3 regions of the Streptomyces sp. NPDC059009 genome follow, and region 3 is predicted to be linked to each of the others. Evidence: riboswitches for the same ligand, from Rfam matches in the RefSeq annotation. Region 3 holds a riboswitch; each other region holds the start of a gene.
The links. A riboswitch is a leader RNA that binds a small molecule or an ion and turns the genes downstream of it on or off. The one in region 3 is predicted to bind thiamine pyrophosphate.

Region 1 (6,341 bases), on a different contig from region 3:
GGCCACGGGGACATGGCCGCCGACGGGGTTGCGGGGCATGGAGTTGGGGGACTTGTCGCTGCTCACGGGCTCAAGGGTGGCATGGGTGAGGGGCACCCTTTCGAGTGCCCCTCACCGCCCGGTCCGCCGGGCCCGAACTGCTTGGTCCGCCGGGCCCGAACTGCTCGGTCTGGCCAAGCCCGTACCGTCCGACCTGGTCGGCCCGTACTACCTGATCTTGATCGTGATCGTCGAGCCCTTGGGCGCCGTCTCGCCGGCGTCCACCGACTGGTCCTTCACGGTGTCGCCGAAGAGGCCGAGCAGCCCCCGGTCCTCGTCCACGTCGAAGCCCGCGCCCTCCAGCTTGTCCTTGGCCTCGTCGACCTTCATGCCCTCGACGTCCGGGACCTCGATCATCTCCGGGCCCTTGGAGAGCGTCAGCGTGACCTTGTCGCCCTTGGCGAGCTCCTTGCCCTCCTCCGGGGACTGCCTGGCGACGGCGCCCTTGTCCTCCTCGGAGTTGATCCTCGTCGGGGCGATCACGACGTCGAGCCCGGCCTCCTCCAGGTCGGCCCGCGCGTCCGCCTCGGACTCGCCCGTCACGTCCGGGACCTCGATGGGGCTGCCCTTGCTGACGACGAGACGCACCGCCGTGCCCGCCCTGCGGGTCTGTCCGGCGTCCGGGTCCGAGCTGATCACGGAGCCCTGCGGGATCTCCTCGCTGAACGCCTTGGTGACCATGCCCGCGCCGAGCCCCACGTCCGCCAGCTTCGCCTTCGCGTCGGCCAGCGGCTTGTTCTTGAGCTCGGGGACCTTCACCGTCTCGGGACCGAGCGAGACGGTCAGATTCACCTTGCCGTTGTCACGGATGCGCGCGCCCGCCTTGGGGTCGCTGGCCATCACCGTGCCCCGCTTGTCGGTGTCGCTGTAGGCCCGCTTGACGCTCCCCACGTCGAGCCCGGCCTCCGAGAGCCGCTTCTTCGCCTCGGACTCGGTCTTCGCCAGGACCGGCGGGACCTTGGTGAACTGGCCGGAGTTGATGTACCAGACGCCCACGCCGATGCCGAGTGCGAGCAGCACGGCGGCTATCACGACGAGGACGCGCGGGCGCGGGGCGGGACGCCGGCCGCGACGGGGGCCGGGGGCCTCGGGCGGGCCGGGCGGTGGGGTGCGCAGCACGCTGGTGCGGTTGAGCTCCTCCTCGCCGGAGCCGGGCGCCCCGGGCGGCTCCGTGGGCAGCGGCAGCTGGACGGAGCGGGCCGCGCGCGGGATCACGGTCGTGCGGTCCTCGGCGCCGTCGTGCTCCGTCTCGATCGCCTGCGGCGGCACGGCGTCCAGCTGCGCGTCGGTCAGCGCCGCCCGGGCCGCGCGGACCTGGGCGAGCAGCGCCACCGCGTCGTACGGGCGGACGTCGGGCGTGCGCGCGGTGGCGGACGCGACGAGTTCGTCGAGCTCGAAGGCGAGCCCGGGGACGGCGGCGGACGGGGGCGGCACGTCCTCGTTCAGGTGCTGGTAGAGGACCTGGGCGGGGGAGTCGCCGGAGTGCGGCTTGGCGCCGGTCAGCATCTCGTAGAGGACGACCCCGCACGCGTAGACGTCGACCCGGGTGTCCGCGGTGCCGTACTCGATCTGCTCGGGGGCGAGGTAGGAGACGGTGCCGAGGACGGTGCCCGTGGTGTTCGTGACGGTGTCCACCGCCCGTACGAGACCGAAGTCGGCGACCTTGACGCGGCCGTCGTCCCCTATGAGGACGTTCTCCGGCTTCATGTCGCGGTGCACGAAACCGGCGCGGTGCGCGGCGCCGAGCGCGGCGAGCACCGGCTCCAGGATGTCGAGGGCGGCGCGCGGCTGCAGCGCCTGGCGCTCGCGCAGCACGTCGCGCAGGGTGCACCCGGCGATGTACTCCATGGCCAGATACACGTACGCGCCGTCCGTGCCCTGGTCGAAGACCCCGACCACATTGGGGTGCGAGAGCCGGGCCACCGACTTGGCCTCGCGGATGAAGCGCTCGACGAACGAGGCGTCCGAGGCGAGCGAGGGGTGCATCACCTTGAGCGCGAGCTCGCGGTCGAGGCGGGTGTCCACGGCCCGGTAGACCGTGGCCATCCCGCCGACCGCGATCCGTCCGTCGATGCGGTACCGGCCGTCGAGCACCTGCCCGACGAGGGGGTCCTGAAGGGTCGTGTCCACGCAGGGGAGTCTACGAGCCACCTCGGACACCGTTCCCCGCCCGGGCCCCCTCGGGGCCGGACTGCAGCCGAGCTGTAACGGTTGCGAGGGGGCGCGGGCGGGCCGCCGCGCGCCTCAGAACGCCGGTCGCTCCGGGGCGGGAGAACGCCGGTCGCTCCGGGTCGAGTCAGAACGCCGGTCGCTCCGGGTCGAGCCGGGCCATGCCCTCGCTCGGCGACGACGCCTCGGCGAAGTGCCGCCGCGGGATCCGCCCGGCCCGGTACGCGAGCCGCCCCGCCTCCACCCCGTGCCGCATCGCCTCCGCCATGAGTACGGGTTCCTGGGCCCGGGTCACCGCGGACGCCAGCATCACGCCCGCGCACCCCAGCTCCATGGCGAGCGTCGCGTCCGACGCCGTGCCCGCACCCGCGTCCAGGATCACCGGCACGCGCGCGTGCTCCACGATCAGCTGGAAGTTGTGCGGGTTGCGGATGCCGAGTCCGGAGCCGATGGGGGAGCCGAGCGGCATGATCGCCGCGCACCCCACGTCCTGGAGCTTGCGCGCGAGCACGGGGTCGTCATTGGTGTACGGGAGGACCGTGAAGCCGTCGTCGACCAGGGTCTCCGCCGCGTCCAGGAGCTCGACCGGGTCGGGCAGCAGGGTGCGTTCGTCAGCGATGACCTCCAGCTTGATCAGGTCAGTGCCGAGGGCCTCGCGCGCGAGGCGGGCGGTCAGGACGGCCTCGCCCGCGGTGAAACAGCCCGCGGTGTTGGGCAGCACGCGGATGCCGAGCCGGTCCAGGACGGAGAGCACCGAGCCCTGCACGCCCGGGTCCAGGCGCCGCATGGCGACGGTCGTCAGCTCCGTGCCGGACGCCACGAGGGAGCGCTCCAGGACGTCGAGGCTGGGCGCACCGCCCGTACCCATGATCAGGCGCGAGCCGAGGGAGAGTCCGCCAATGACGAAGGGGTCGTCTGCCATGGTGCGTCAGCCTCCCTGCACGGCGGTGAGGATCTCGATGCGGTCGCCGTCCGCCAGGGCCGTGGCGGGCCACTCCGCGCGCGGGACGACGGTTTCGTTGAGGGCGGCGGCGACGCCGGACGGTGCGGGGGAGAGGGCGGCGACCACGGTGTCGAGCGTGGTGCCCGCGGCGATGTCGCGCGCCTCTCCGTTGACGGAGACGGTCAGGGTCACTGAGGAGACGGTCATGCGAGTTGCTCCGAGAGGCGAGGGGTGGCCGGGGCGGTGGCGGTGGCCGGGGAGAGGGTGCCGAAGCGGCGCGGGGTGAACGGGCGTGCCTCGGCGGGCAGTTCACCGGTCTCCAGGGCATGCGCCATGACGTCGCCCGTGATCGGCGTGAGCAGCACGCCGTTGCGGTAGTGGCCGGTGGCCAGGTGCAGACCGTCCAGGGCCGTCGGGCCGAGCAGCGGGGCATTGTCCGGGGAGCCGGGCCGCAGCCCCGCGCGCGTCTCGGTGAGCGGCAGCTCCGTGATGCCGGGCACCAGCTCATGGGCGTCCCGCAGCAGTTCGTAGACGCCGCCCGCGGTGACGGTCGTGTCCCAGCCCAGCTCCTCGCTGGTGGCGCCGACGACCAGCTCGCCGTTCTCGCGCGGCACCAGGTAGACGTGGCTGCCGCGGACGACGGCGCGCACGGTGCGGCTCAGGAACGGCGCGTGGCTGCGCGGCACCGTGAGCCTCAGCACCTGCCCCTTCACCGGCCGCACCGGCGGCAGGACCCCCTCGGGGACGCCCGCGAGCCGCCCGCTGAGGCTGCCCGCGGCGAGCACGGTGACGCCCCCGCTCAGCTCGGTGCCGTCCGCGAGCACCACACCGGTCGCCCGGCTCCCCACGACCGACAGGCGCTCGGCCCAGTCGCGGTGGAAGACGACCCCCGCCCGCTCACAGGCCACCAGCAGCGCGGCGGCCAGTCGGCGCGGGTCCACCTGGTGGTCGCCGTCGACCCGGAGTCCGCCGCGCACACCCGGCGCGAGCATCGGTTCCAGGCGGCGGCACTCGCGGCCGGTCAGCCACTCCGAGGTGAGCCCCGACTGGCGCTGCAGGGCGTGGAGTTCGCGCAGATGGGCGCGGTCGTCGGCGTCGAGCGCGACGGCGAGGGTGCCGCAGGCGCGGTAGCCGAGGTCCTGCCCGGTCGCCTCCGTGAGCTCCGCGGCGAAGGCCGGATAGCGCTCGGCGGAGGCGACGTTGAGGCCGAGCAGCGTCTGCTCGCCGTAGTGGAGTTCGGTGACCGCGGCCAGCATGCCCGCCGCGACCTGCGCCGCGCCGCCGCCCGGCGCCGGGTCCACGACGGCGGTGGCGAGCCCGCGCTGCGCCGCCCGCCAGGCCGTGACCAGACCGATGATGCCGCCCCCGACGACGAGGACGTCCGCTGTCGTACGCGGCGGTCCGCTGACCTCCGCCGTACGCGGTGTCGTACGTGAATGCATGGGCGTCCAGCCCCTCCCTTCGCCGGCATGACCCGGATCAGGTTCGTACGGTCGGAGGCCGCTTCAGCCTCCCTCTCAGCCCGTTGCGCCCGGGCTCCCGCGAGTGCTCTGCACGGGCCACCCTAGCCCGTCGGCCCCGACGGCAGTAAGGGGAGCCGGTCGACGGCGGACAGTGACGGTGTGTCAGAGATCTCGTTCCCCGGCTCTGAATGCGGCGTCGGCGGCCGTCCTACAGTGATCGGGTGAGCGAGCAGCAGAGGGTCGTCGTCGTAGGCGCGGGCATGGCCGGTGTGCAGACCGCCGTGGCCCTGCGCGAACAAGGATTCGCCGGTGCGGTCACGCTGATCGGGGCGGAGCCCCACCAGCCGTACGACCGGCCGCCGCTGTCCAAGGCGGTGCTGCTCGGCAAGGCCGAGGGCTCGGCCTTCGACGTCGACTTCGAGGCCCTCGGGATCGAGGTGAGCCTCGGCCGCACGGTCACCGGGGTGCGTCCCGCGGACCATGAGCTGGACACGGCGGCGGGCCCGGTCCCGTACGACGTCCTCGTCATCGCCACCGGCGCCGAACCCATCCAGCTGCCGCACGCCGCCGCGGTCCCCGGCGTCCATCTGCTGCGCACCCTCGACGACGCGGAGCGGTTGCGTCCGGTCCTCGCCGAGCAGCACGACATCGTGGTCGTCGGGGCGGGCTGGATCGGCGCCGAGTTCGCCACCGCCGCGCGCGAGGCGGGCTGTGCGGTCACCGTCGTCGAGGCCGCGGACCGGCCGCTCGCCGGGGCGCTGCCCGCCGAGGTCGCGGCGCCCATGGCCGACTGGTACGCGGCCTCCGGAGCGGTGCTGCGCACCCACGCGCGCGTGGAGCGCGTCGAGGAGGGCGCCGTGATCCTCGACGACGGGACCCGGCTGCCCGCGGGCGCCGTCGTCGTCGGCATCGGCGCCCGCCCCGCCACGGACTGGCTCGCCGACTCCGGCATCGCGCTCGGCACCCACCGCGAGATCGTCACCGACGACCACCTGCGCACCTCGGAGCCCGACGTCTACGCGGTCGGCGACTGCGCGTCCTTCCCGTCGGGCCGCTACGGAGAGCGCCTCCTCGTCCACCACTGGGACAACGCCCTCCAGGGCCCGCGCACGGTGGCGGCCAACATCATCGGAGAGACCCCGGCGGCGTACGACCCGGTGCCGTACTTCTGGTCCGAGCAGTTCGGCCGCTTCGTCCAGTACGCGGGCCACCACGCCACCGCCGACGAACTGATCTGGCGCGGCGACCCGACGGGCCTGGCCTGGACGGTCTGCTGGCTCCGCGAGGGCACGCTGGCGGCCGTGCTCACGGTGGGCCGCCCCCGGGACCTGGCCCAGGGCAGAAAGCTGATCGAACAGGCGGCCCGCCTGGACCGATCCCTGACGGCGGACCCGTCGGTGCCGCTGAAGAAGGCCGTGCTCTAGCCGTGATCTGAAGGGCGCCCTACAGGGGCGCGGGGGACTGCGCGAGCAACCCCCACCGCCCAGGCGGCAGGAAACGAACCCTGGGCGGCACCCCCTAGGGACGGGCCGAAGGCCCGAACGAGTCCCCTCACCCCGAGGATGGGGCACCCGAAATGTCCGGCTGCCCCATCCCCGGTTCCGCCCTCCGCCAGGAGATGGCACGCTTGATCCGTGACCGAGATTGACGCAAAGACCGATGCTCTCGTCCCCGCCTGGCTCCACCTCCCCGACATCGCGGAGATGCTCGACGTCGAGGTGACGCGC
Region 2 (5,344 bases), on a different contig from region 3:
GGAAGCGACAGTGCGGAGCGCGTGGATGCAGCGATGCAGAGGAGAGAGGTAAGGACGATGGCAATGCGGGAGATCTTCGCGGGCATGCCGTGGTGGGTGAAGTGGATCGCGGTGCCGGTCATCGCCCTGGTCGTGTTCGGCGGGCTGATAGCGAGCGTCGTCGGATTCGTGATCGGCCTGCTCTTCAAGGTGCTCATCTTCGTCGCCCTGGTCGGCGGACTCATCTACGTCGTACGGAAGTTCATATCCGGCTCGTCCTCGTCGCGCAGCGATTGGTGACGTCTGGCAACGGTTCGCTCAGGCGGGGGAAGTTTCCCGGCAGCGCGCCGGGGAGCGGTGGCCAAGGGTTAGAGTCCGAAAACCGACGCGGGGCGAGCCCCGCCGGCGGGCGCACCACCCTCTCCCGTGTTTCCCGGGCACGGGCGGAAACCCCCACGCGCTTCGGGAGTGAACCTTGGCCATGGTTGACACCACGTCCGCTGCCCTTCCGGCCGGCGACGCACGGCCCCTCGACGAAGGGCAGTTGGGGGCGCCACCCGCTCCCGTGGCCCCCACCCTCATCGGCTCCGTGCAACGTGCGATGCGGCTCCTGGAAGCCGCCTCGTCGCACCAGTACGGCGCCCCCGCAAAGCAGTTGGCCCGGGAATCCGGGCTCGCCCTCCCCACGGCGTACCACCTGCTGCGCACGCTGACGCACGAGGGCTATCTCCGGCGCGAGAAGGGCGTGTTCGTGCTCGGCGAAGCGTCCGAGCAGCTGAGCAGCAGCGGAGCGCGGCACCATCGTCTCGGCATGATCGGCAAAGCCCTGGAGCACTGGCGGGACGCCATCGGTGTCCCGGTCTACTTCGCCGTCTACCGCGAGGGCGAGATCGAGGTCGTGGGCGTCGCGGACACCCCCGCCAATCCGGCCGTGGAGGAGTGGGCCGACTTCCGGGAGACCGGGCACGCCCACGCGATCGGCCAGTGCCTCCTCGGCCAACTCGGCGACGAGGAGCGCCAGGACCACCTCGACCGCTACCCCGTGCAGTCCATCACCCGGTACTCGGTCCGTGACCACCGGACCTTCCTGCGGCGGCTCGACGGCATGCGGCGGATGCAGCCGATCGTGGAGCGACAGGAGTACGCGCTCGGCACGGTCTGCGCCGCGATCCCCATCACCGCGGGAAACACGGCCGCCACGATGGCCATTTCCCTTCCGTCCAATCAAGCCGATCGACTACTCCCCGCAGCCAGGCAGTTGCAGAGTGAGATCGGAAAGCTACTAGGGACACTCGCCTTCTCTATCAGCATCTGAAAACTCACTCCTTGTGATTTGGTGTGCACGTTAAGCAAGATGCCAGCAGTGTCAGGGAGTTGGTTCCTGGCCATGTGATGGCAATGACGGGGTAGGCGATGCGTGAGTCGGTCCAGGCAGAGGTCATGATGAGCTTCCTCGTTTCCGAGGAACTGTCGTTCCGTATTCCGGTGGAGCTGCGCTACGAGACGCGTGACCCCTATGCCGTGCGCCTGACCTTCCACCTCCCCGGCGATGCCCCCGTGACCTGGGCCTTCGGCCGGGAGCTGCTGGTCGACGGGGTGGGCAGGCCGTGCGGGGACGGGGACGTGCACATCGCGCCCACCGACCCGGACCTGCTCGACGAGGTCCTGATCCGTCTGCAAGTGGGCGGTGACCAGGCGCTGTTCCGGGCCGGGATCCCGCCGCTGCTCGCCTTCCTCGACCGTACGGACAAGCTGGTGCCGCTGGGCCAGGAGCGGGCCCTTGCCGGCTTCGACACCCACCTCGACGAGGCGCTCGACCGGATCCTCGCCGAGCAGAGCGCGGGCTGACCTTGGTTCAACCGGCACCGCGGGATGGCAGATCGGTGCATTTTGCCGACGCGCCCCCCGCGAAGGCCGGGGAAGCAGCGGTCAGCGCTTGCGGCGGCGCCCCCTTCCGCCGCCGCGCCCCGGGCGGCCCCCCGCAGTCGTGGGGGCCGCCCCGGCCAGGGAGCCCGAGCGGTCGGCGGAGACCACCAGGGCCGCGAGGGCGGTGGTCACCGGCACCGAGGCGACCAGGCCGATGGAGCCGACGAGGGTGCGCACGATCTCCTCGGCGACCAGCTCGCTGTTGGCCACCGTGCCGACGCTGCTCTGTGCCACCGAGAAGAGCAGCAGCAAGGGCAGGGCCGCACCCGCGTACGCCAGGACGAGGGTGTTGACGACCGAGGCGATGTGGTCGCGGCCGATGCGGATGCCCGCGCGGTAGAGGCCGCGCCAGCCCATCGTCGGGTTGGCCTGGTGGAGTTCCCAGACGGCGGAGGTCTGGGTCACCGTCACATCGTCCAGGACGCCGAGCGAGCCGATGATGACGCCCGCGAGGAGCAGGCCGCTCATGTCGATGGACGGGTAGAGGCCGTGGATGAGGCCGGTGTTGTCGTCCGTGTTGCCGGTCAGGGCGGCCCAGCCGATGAAGACGGAGCCGAGGAGTCCGATCAACAGGAGGGAGATGAGGGTGCCGATGACCGCGACGGAGGTGCGGGCCGTGAGTCCATGGCACATATAGAGCGCGATCAGCATGATGGCGCTCGCCCCGACCACCGCGACGACCAGCGGGTTCGAGCCCTGCAGGATCGCGGGCAGGATGAAGAAGGTCAGGATCAGGAAGCTCACCGCGAGGGCGATCAGGGCCATGAGGCCCCGCATCCGGCCCACGACGACCACGGCGAGGGCGAAGATCCCGGCGAGCAGCGCCATGGGGACCTTGCGGTTCACGTCGGTGACCGAGTACTGCAGGTTCTTGGGGGCCTTCGGCTCGTAGGCGACCACCACGCCCTGGCCCTGGTGCAGCTTCCGGGGCGAGTCCGGCTGGACGATCTCCGTGAAGGTGCGGCCCTTGTCCTTGCCGCTGGTCACCTTGATCGTGGCCTTCTCGCAGGTCCCGTCCGCCCGTTGCTGAGCGGTCCGGCCCTCGGCGGTGGAGGTGTCGCCGTTGGGCGGGGTCTGCGAGGCGTTCACGTCCTTGCAGGAGACCTTCTCGACCTCGGTCACCGTCGCGGACTGCGTCTGCCGGTCGAAGCCGACACCGGTCCGCTCATGGGCGGGCGTGCCGCCGGGCCACAGCACCGCGAGGCCCACGACGACCGCCGTCGCGAAGGGGATCAGGACGGCGGCGATGACCTTGCGCAGATGGCGCGAGACCGGGGCGGCCGGACCGTGGCTGTGGGAGTGGCCGTGCCCGTGCGCGTCCTGGCCCGGTGGCCTGGTCGGCGGGCCGGACGGCGGGCCGGACGGGGGCCCCGGGGGCGGTGGCTGGGTACTGGTCACGGCCCGATCATCGCAAGAACGGTGGGGGCCCTCTGTTCAGCGCGCCCGGTATGACGCTAGCGTGGGGGCACCTTTGCAATCGCGGGAGCTCGGAGCACCGGGCTGAGAGGGCGCTGAACTCCGTACGACATCGGCACAAGCCGGTACGGAATCCGCTGCGTCGACCGCCGAACCTGTTACCGGGTAATGCCGGCGTAGGGAGTAGGTCTCATGACCACATCGGACGCACGCACGCCTGCCTCGACGCAGCAGCAGAACGACGAGGCCGGGACGTCCATCGGCTGGCACAAGGCGTACATCGAGGGCTCGCGCCCCGATCTGCGGGTGCCGGTCCGGCAGGTGCACCTCACCAACGGCAAGGCCGTGACGCTGTACGACACTTCGGGCCCGTACACCGACCCGGCCGCCGACACCGACGTGCGCAGGGGCCTCACGCCGCTGCGCGAGAACTGGATCATCGCCCGGGGCGACACCGAGGAGTACGTGGGGCGCCCGCCCCGCCCTGAGGACGACGGGATCAAGCACACCTCGCCCCGCGGTGGCCTGAAGAACCTCGACGCGGTCTTCCCCGGCCGTCCGCGCCAGCCCCGCCGGGGCCGGGACGGGAAGGCCGTGACGCAGCTCGCGTACGCCCGGCGCGGGGAGATCACTCCCGAGATGGAGTTCATCGGGATCCGCGAGAACATCGACCCCGAGGTGGTCCGCGAGGAGGTCGCCGCCGGTCGCGCGGTGATCCCCGCCAACGTCAACCACCCCGAGATCGAGCCGATGATCATCGGCAAGCGGTTCCTGGTGAAGGTGAACGCCAACATCGGCAACTCCGCGGTCACGTCCTCCATCGAGGAGGAGGTGGACAAGATGACCTGGGCCACCAAGTGGGGCGCCGACACGGTCATGGACCTCTCCACCGGCCGCAACATCCACACCACCCGCGAGTGGGTCCTGCGCAACTCCCCCGTGCCGATCGGCACCGTGCCGCTCTACCAGGCCCTGGAGAAGGTCGACGGCCGCGCCGAGGAGCTGACCTGGGAGATCTACAAGGACACGGTCATCGAGCAGGCCGAGCAGGGTGTGGACTACATGACGGTGCACGCGGGCGTGCGCCTCCCGTACGTCCCGCTCACCGCGCGCCGCAAGACCGGCATCGTCTCGCGCGGCGGCTCGATCATGGCGGCCTGGTGCCTCGCGCACCACAAGGAGAGCTTCCTCTACGAGAACTTCGAGGAGCTCTGCGAGATCCTCGCCGCGTACGACGTGACGTACTCGCTCGGTGACGGCCTGCGGCCCGGCTCGATCGCGGACGCCAACGACGAGGCGCAGTTCGCGGAGCTGCGGACGCTCGGCGAGCTCAACACCATCGCCAAGCGGCACAACGTGCAGACGATGATCGAGGGCCCGGGCCATGTCCCGATGCACAAGATCAAGGAGAACATCGACCTTCAGCAGGAGATCTGCGAGGAGGCGCCGTTCTACACGCTCGGCCCGCTCACCACGGACATCGCGCCCGCCTACGACCACATCACCTCCGGCATCGGCGCCGCGATGATCGGCTGGTGGGGCACGGCGATGCTCTGCTACGTGACGCCGAAGGAGCACCTGGGTCTGCCCAACCGCGACGACGTGAAGACCGGTGTCATCACGTACAAGATCGCCGCGCACGCCGCCGACCTCGCCAAGGGGCACCCGGGCGCGCAGGACTGGGACGACGCGCTGTCGGACGCCCGCTTCGAGTTCCGGTGGGAGGACCAGTTCAACCTGGCCCTGGACCCGGACACGGCACGGGAGTTCCACGACGAGACGCTGCCCGCCGAGCCCGCGAAGACGGCGCACTTCTGCTCGATGTGCGGGCCGAAGTTCTGCTCGATGAAGATCTCCCAGGACATTCGGCGCGAGCACGGCGGCGACCTCGCCGCGCCGACGTCGCCGACGTCCGCGGAGGAGATCGAGGCCGGGATGGAGCAGAAGTCGAAGGAGTTCGCGGCGGCCGGCAACCGCGTGTACCTGCCGATCGCGGAGTAGTGGCGCAAGGGCGTACACATGC
Region 3 (6,341 bases):
CTACATGGGCATGCTCGGCACCGTCATGAACTGCCTTGCCCTGCAGGACTTCCTGGAGAAGGAAGGCATCGACTCCCGCGTCCAGACCGCCATCACGATGGGGCAGGTCGCGGAGCCGTACATCCCGCTGCGTGCCGTGCGTCACCTGGAGAAGGGCCGTGTGGTCATCTTCGGTGCCGGTATGGGCATGCCGTACTTCTCCACCGACACCACCGCCGCGCAGCGTGCCCTGGAGATCGACGCCGAGGCCATGCTGATGGGCAAGAACGGCGTGGACGGTGTCTATGACTCCGACCCCAAGACCAACCCCGACGCGGTGAAGTTCGACGCGCTCGGATACAGCGAGGTCATCACCCGCGACCTGAAGGTCGCGGACGCCACGGCGATCACCCTGTGCCGGGACAACAAGCTGCCGATCCTCGTCTTCGAGCTGCTCGCCGAGGGCAATATCGCGCGGGCCGTCAAGGGTGAGAAGATCGGCACGCTCGTGGGCGACCACGACACTCGGTCCTGACTCCGGGGTGTCCCGCACGGGACGCCAGGACGTCCCTCGAGGGATGGACAAAGCCCTGACGGTCGGACACCGTGCAGGGAAAGAGACGCGACGCAGCCGGCCGCCCCATGGACGCCGGGCCCACTCAAGACACGCAGGAGCAAGTGGTGATCGAAGAGACCCTCCTCGAGGCCGAGGAGAAGATGGAGAAGGCCGTCGTGGTCGCCAAGGAGGACTTCGCCGCGATCCGCACTGGTCGTGCGCACCCGGCGATGTTCAACAAGATCGTGGCCGACTACTACGGCGCGCTGACGCCGATCAACCAGCTGGCCTCGTTCTCGGTTCCCGAGCCGCGGATGGCCGTGGTGACCCCGTTCGACAAGAGCGCGCTGCGCAACATCGAGCAGGCGATCCGCGACTCCGACCTGGGCGTCAATCCGAGCAACGACGGCAACATCATTCGTGTGACGTTCCCCGAGCTCACCGAGGAGCGCCGCCGCGAGTACATCAAGGTCGCCAAGACCAAGGCCGAGGACTCCAAGATCTCGATTCGCTCCGTCCGCCGCAAGGCCAAGGAGACCCTCGACAAGCTCGTCAAGGACAAGGAGTCCGGCGAGGACGAGGTGCGTCGCGCCGAGAAGGAGCTCGACGACACCACCGCCAAGTACGTCGCTCAGGTGGACGAGCTGCTCAAGCACAAGGAAGCCGAGCTGCTCGAGGTCTGAGTCAGGTCCGAGGGAACTCTGAGGAATCCGATCCGTGAACGACTCTTCCTGGGGGGCGCCGCCCAGAGCGGGGTACTGGGGGCCGCCCGGCCAGGGGCCCGTCCAGGGTGCCGCCCCGACCGGCCCCGCATACGATGCGCATGACGCCGTGCAGCCTTCAGAGACGCAGCCCATGCCCATCGTGCCCGACATGCCCGCGAGCGGCGGGGCCCAGGACGACGACCGGGGGGCCGCTCGGCTGAGTGGCCCCCTGTTCCGTGACGAGTACGAGTCCCCGCGCCCGACGCCCACGCCCCCGCAGGAGCCCATGCCCAGCGCACCACAGCCCGCGCCGGCCGCGCCGCAGACGCCGCAGAAGAAGAGCGCGGGCCGGGATCTCGGGGCGGCCATAGGAGTCGGTGTCGGACTCGGCGCCGTGATCATCGCCTCGCTGTTCATCGTGAAGGCCGTGTTCATCGGCGTCATAGCGGTCGCCGTCGTGGTGGGCCTGTGGGAGCTGACCTCGCGGCTCGAGGAGCGCAAGGGCATCAAGGCGCCGCTCGTGCCGCTCGCGGTGGGCGGCGCGGCGATGGTGGTCGCCGGATATGTGCGCGGGGCCGAGGGCGCCTGGGTGGCGATGGCCCTCACGGCGCTCGCGGTGCTCGTCTGGCGCATGACGGAGCCGCCCGAGGGCTACCTCAAGGACGTCACGGCCGGGGTCTTCGCGGCGTTCTACGTGCCGTTCCTCGCGACGTTCGTGGCGCTCATGCTGACCGCCGACGACGGGCCGCAGCGGGTCCTCACGTTCCTGCTCCTGACGGTCGTCAGCGACACCGGGGCGTATGCGATCGGCTGGCGCTTCGGCAAGCACAAGCTCGCGCCGCGCATCAGCCCCGGCAAGACCCGCGAGGGCCTGGTCGGAGCGGTGACGTTCGCGATGGCGGCGGGCGCGCTGTGCATGCAGTTCCTGATCGACGGCGGCAGCTGGTGGCAGGGGCTGCTGCTCGGTCTCGCGGTCGCGGCGAGCGCGACGCTCGGGGACCTCGGCGAGTCGATGATCAAGCGGGACCTCGGTATCAAGGACATGGGCACGCTGCTGCCGGGGCACGGCGGGATCATGGACCGGTTGGACTCGTTGCTGCCGACGGCGCCGGTGGTGTGGCTGTTGCTGGTGGCGTTCGTCGGGTCCGGGTGAGACCGGGCGGGTCCGGATGAGGCCGGGCGCCTTGCCCGGGGTCGTGATCTTGGTCCTGTGATCAACTGAGAGCCCCCGTTCCGCTCGGAACGGGGGCTCGTTGACGTAAGGTCCCCGCTCATGGGGCGGGCGCGAGTGGAGAAGGACGGCACCTATCACGGGGACCTGCCGTGCAAGTGGTGCAAGACGCTGATCGGTCAGGGCGGGCGGCGCAGGCCGCGGCAGTACTGCCGGACCTCGCACCGGTGGAAGGAGTACGGCTCTCGGGTCGCCGTGGTGATCGGCGGGATCTTCAGCTGAGGGATTTTTCCGGGGCCGCAGGGGCCCTCTCGGCGGCCGAGTGAGGCAGGGGCGGGCATCTGCGACACTGGTAGAGCCATGCCTAAGCCCGGAGAACTCACCTTTGTCGCGCCCCGCGGAGCCAAGAAGCCCCCGCGGCACCTCGCCGACCTCACGCCCGCCGAGCGCAAGGAAGCCGTCGCCGCCATCGGCGAGAAGCCGTTCCGCGCCAAACAGCTCTCGCAGCACTACTTCGCGCGGTACGCCCACGACCCGGACCAGTGGACGGACATTCCGGCGGCCGCGCGCGGCAAGCTGCAGGAGGCGCTGCTTCCCGAGCTGATGTCGGTGGTGCGGCACATCAGCTGTGACGACGACACCACCCGCAAGACCCTGTGGCGGCTGTTCGACGGGACGCTCGTCGAGTCGGTGCTGATGCGCTATCCCGACCGGGTCACCATGTGCATCAGCTCCCAGGCCGGATGCGGGATGAACTGCCCGTTCTGTGCGACGGGGCAGGCCGGGCTCGACCGGAACCTGTCCACCGCCGAGATCGTCCACCAGATCGTCGACGGGATGCGGGCGCTGCGGGACGGGGAGATTCCCGGCGGACCGGCCAGGCTGTCCAACATCGTGTTCATGGGCATGGGGGAGCCGCTCGCCAACTACAAGCGGGTCGTGCAAGCCATTCGTGCGCTGACCGACCCGGAGCCCGACGGTCTCGGGCTCTCGCAGCGCGGCATCACCGTGTCGACGGTCGGGCTCGTCCCGGCCATCCACCGCTTCGCCGACGAGGGCTTCAAGTGCCGCCTCGCCATCTCGCTGCACGCGCCGGACGACGAGCTGCGCGACACCCTCGTACCGGTCAATACGCGGTGGAAGGTGCGGGAAGTGATGGACGCCGGATGGGAGTACGCCGCCAAGTCGGGGCGCCGGCTGTCCATCGAGTACGCGCTGATCCGGGACATCAACGACCAGGCGTGGCGCGGTGACCGGCTCGGGCGGCTGCTCAAGGGCAAGCCCGTCCATGTGAATCTGATTCCGCTGAACCCGACGCCGGGGTCCAAGTGGACCGCGTCGCGGCCCGAGGACGAGAAGGCGTTCGTCGAGGCCATCGCCGCCCACGGGGTGCCCGTCACCATCCGGGACACCCGTGGTCAGGAGATCGACGGGGCGTGCGGGCAGCTCGCCGCCGCCGAGCGATAGGGCGCCGCGCGGTAGTCTGGCCGAAACACATCTGCATATTCCGACAGGGGAGCGCCACAGCGCTGAGAGTGCGGCAGCCGGGGACAGGCGGGCCGCAGACCCTCTGAACCTTGCCCGGGTCATTCCGGGTAGGAAGTTCGGTCACCACTCATCAAGCTGTTGCGCCCTGCCCGGGAACCCTTCGGGGATCCCGGGCAGGGCCGCGTCTTCTCCTGGTCACCCCAGGAGGAATGAACTCAGTGAGCACCACCAGCAGGACCAGGATCAGGACCAAGAAGGTCTGTGTCGGCGCCGTTGCCGTGGGGCTCGGGCTCGTCGCCGTCTCCGCGTGCGGCAGCTCCGACAGCGGGTCGAAGGCTGACTCCAAGGACGTGACGCTCGTGACCCACGAGTCCTTCAACGTGTCGAAGGACGTCCTGAAGGACTTCGAGAAGCAGTCCGGCTACAAGGTCCACATCCTCAAGAGCGGCGACGCCGGAGAGGCCGTCAACAAGGCCGTCCTCAGCAAGGGCAACCCGCAGGGCGACGTCTTCTTCGGCGTCGACAACACGCTCCTGTCCCGCGCCCTCGACCAGGGCGTCTTCACCCCGTACGAGGCGAAGGGGCTCTCCGGGATCCCGGCCGACCTGCAGCTCGACCGGGGCAAGCACCGCGTCACGCCCGTCGACACCGGTGACATCTGCGTCAACTACGACAAGAAGTACTTCGCCGACCACAAGCTGGCGCCGCCGAAGTCCTTCGACGACCTGATCAAGCCCCAGTACAAGAATCTGCTCGTGACGGAGAACGTCGCCACGTCCTCGCCGGGGCTCGGCTTCATGCTCGCCACCGCCGCCAAGTACGGCGACGACGGCTGGCAGGACTACTGGAAGAAGCTCGACGCCAACGGCGTCAAGGTCGTCGACGGCTGGGAGCAGGCGTACAACGAGGAGTTCTCCGGGTCCGCCGGGGGCAAGAAGGCCAAGGGCGACCGGCCGCTCGTCGTCTCCTACGCCTCGTCGCCGCCCGTCGAGGTCCTCTACGCCAAGCCGCAGCCCAAGGAGGCGCCCACCGGCGTCGCCACCGGGACGTGCTTCAGGCAGATCGAGTTCGCGGGGCTGCTCGACGGCGCGAAGAACGAGAAGGGCGGCAAGGCGCTCCTCGACTTCCTGATCAGCAAGAAGTTCCAGGAGGACATGCCGCTCAACATGTTCGTGAAGCCCGCGCTCAAGGACGCGAAGGTGCCGGAGCTGTTCACCAAGTTCGGTGCGACCGTCCAGCCGGAGACCATGGCGCCCAAGAAGATCGCCGACAACCGTGACGCGTGGGTCAAGTCGTGGACCTCGCTCGTACAGAAGTAGCCCCGAAGGGCCGTGAGGCCCGTGAAGGGGGTTGGCGTGGGAGCGCGGTGCGGCTCGGGCTGATGGCCGTGCCCGTCGCGTTCTTCGCGGTGTTCTTCGCCTATCCCGTCGCGGCGATCGTCGCGCGCGGGCTGAAGGCCGGCGGGGCCTGGCAGTTCGGGCGGATCGCGGATGTGCTCGGGCAGGGTGACATCCGGGACGTGCTGTGGTTCACGACCTGGCAGGCGCTCGCCTCGACCGCGCTCACGCTGCTGATCGCGCTCCCCGGCGCCTATGTCTTCGCGCGCTTCGAGTTTCCCGGCAAGCAGGTGCTGCGGGCCGTCGTCACCGTGCCGTTCGTGCTGCCGACCGTCGTCGTCGGCACGGCGTTCCTGGCGCTGCTCGGGCGCGGCGGGCTCCTCGACGAGTGGTGGGGGGTGCGCCTGGACACCACGGTGTGGGCGATCCTCCTCGCGCACGTCTTCTTCAACTACGCCGTCGTCGTACGGACGGTGGGCGGGCTCTGGTCGCAGCTCGACCCGCGCCAGGAGGAGGCCGCGCGGATGCTCGGCGCCTCCCGGTGGCGGGCCTGGCGGACGGTGACGCTGCCCGCGCTCGCGCCCGCCGTGGCCGCCGCCGCACTGATGGTGTTCCTCTTCACCTTCACGTCGTTCGGCATCGTGCAGATCCTCGGCGGGCCCGCCTACTCCACCCTCGAGGTGGAGATCTACCGGCAGACCGCGCAGCTCCTCGACCTGCCGACGGCCGCCGTGCTCACCCTCGTCCAGTTCGCGGCGGTCGGACTGATCCTCGCCGTGCACGCCTGGACGGTGCGGCGGCGGGAGAGCGCCCTGAAGCTCGTCTCCGCGGCGGCGGTGGCGCGGCGGCCGCGCGGGGCGGGGCAGTGGACGCTGCTCGCGTTCGTCCTCGCCACGATCGTCGTGCTGATCCTGCTGCCGCTCGGCGTCCTCGTGCAGCGCTCCTTCGACGGGCCCGACGGCTTCGGGCTGCTGTACTTCAGGGAGTTGACGTCGGCGGAGGGCGGGGCGTTCCTGGTGCCGCCGATCGACGCGATCGGCAACTCCCTCCAGTACGCCCTCGCGGCCACCGCCATCGCCGTCGTCATCGGCGGGCTGGCGGCCGCC

Region 1: linked by a shared signal. The riboswitch ahead of thiO (glycine oxidase ThiO) and the one ahead of ACFWYM_RS11460 (thiamine ABC transporter substrate binding subunit) in region 3 are both predicted to bind thiamine pyrophosphate.
Region 2: linked by a shared signal. The riboswitch ahead of thiC (phosphomethylpyrimidine synthase ThiC) and the one ahead of ACFWYM_RS11460 (thiamine ABC transporter substrate binding subunit) in region 3 are both predicted to bind thiamine pyrophosphate.

What each region holds. Positions count from the first base shown of each region.
Region 1 is NZ_JBHYJB010000028.1:22,813-29,153, forward strand. It holds gene ACFWYM_RS26155 (deoxyribonuclease IV) at 1-39, opposite strand, end outside; gene pknB (Stk1 family PASTA domain-containing Ser/Thr kinase) at 208-2,169, opposite strand; gene ACFWYM_RS26165 (thiazole synthase) at 2,336-3,130, opposite strand; gene thiS (sulfur carrier protein ThiS) at 3,137-3,337, opposite strand; gene thiO (glycine oxidase ThiO) at 3,355-4,593, opposite strand; TPP riboswitch at 4,591-4,704, opposite strand; gene ACFWYM_RS26180 (NAD(P)/FAD-dependent oxidoreductase) at 4,803-6,038, shown strand; gene ACFWYM_RS26185 (Rv2175c family DNA-binding protein) at 6,249-6,341, shown strand, end outside.
Region 2 is NZ_JBHYJB010000002.1:187,331-192,674, reverse strand. It holds gene ACFWYM_RS02710 (DUF5326 family protein) at 64-279, shown strand; gene ACFWYM_RS02705 (IclR family transcriptional regulator) at 569-1,294, shown strand; gene ACFWYM_RS02700 (SsgA family sporulation/cell division regulator) at 1,393-1,827, shown strand; gene ACFWYM_RS02695 (YibE/F family protein) at 1,909-3,303, opposite strand; TPP riboswitch at 3,375-3,521, shown strand; gene thiC (phosphomethylpyrimidine synthase ThiC) at 3,514-5,322, shown strand.
Region 3 is NZ_JBHYJB010000009.1:128,856-135,196, forward strand. It holds gene pyrH (UMP kinase) at 1-514, shown strand, start outside; gene frr (ribosome recycling factor) at 661-1,218, shown strand; gene ACFWYM_RS11445 (phosphatidate cytidylyltransferase) at 1,253-2,392, shown strand; gene ACFWYM_RS11450 (hypothetical protein) at 2,513-2,692, shown strand; gene rlmN (23S rRNA (adenine(2503)-C(2))-methyltransferase RlmN) at 2,771-3,877, shown strand; TPP riboswitch at 3,913-4,030, shown strand; gene ACFWYM_RS11460 (thiamine ABC transporter substrate binding subunit) at 4,108-5,217, shown strand; gene ACFWYM_RS11465 (ABC transporter permease) at 5,193-6,341, shown strand, end outside.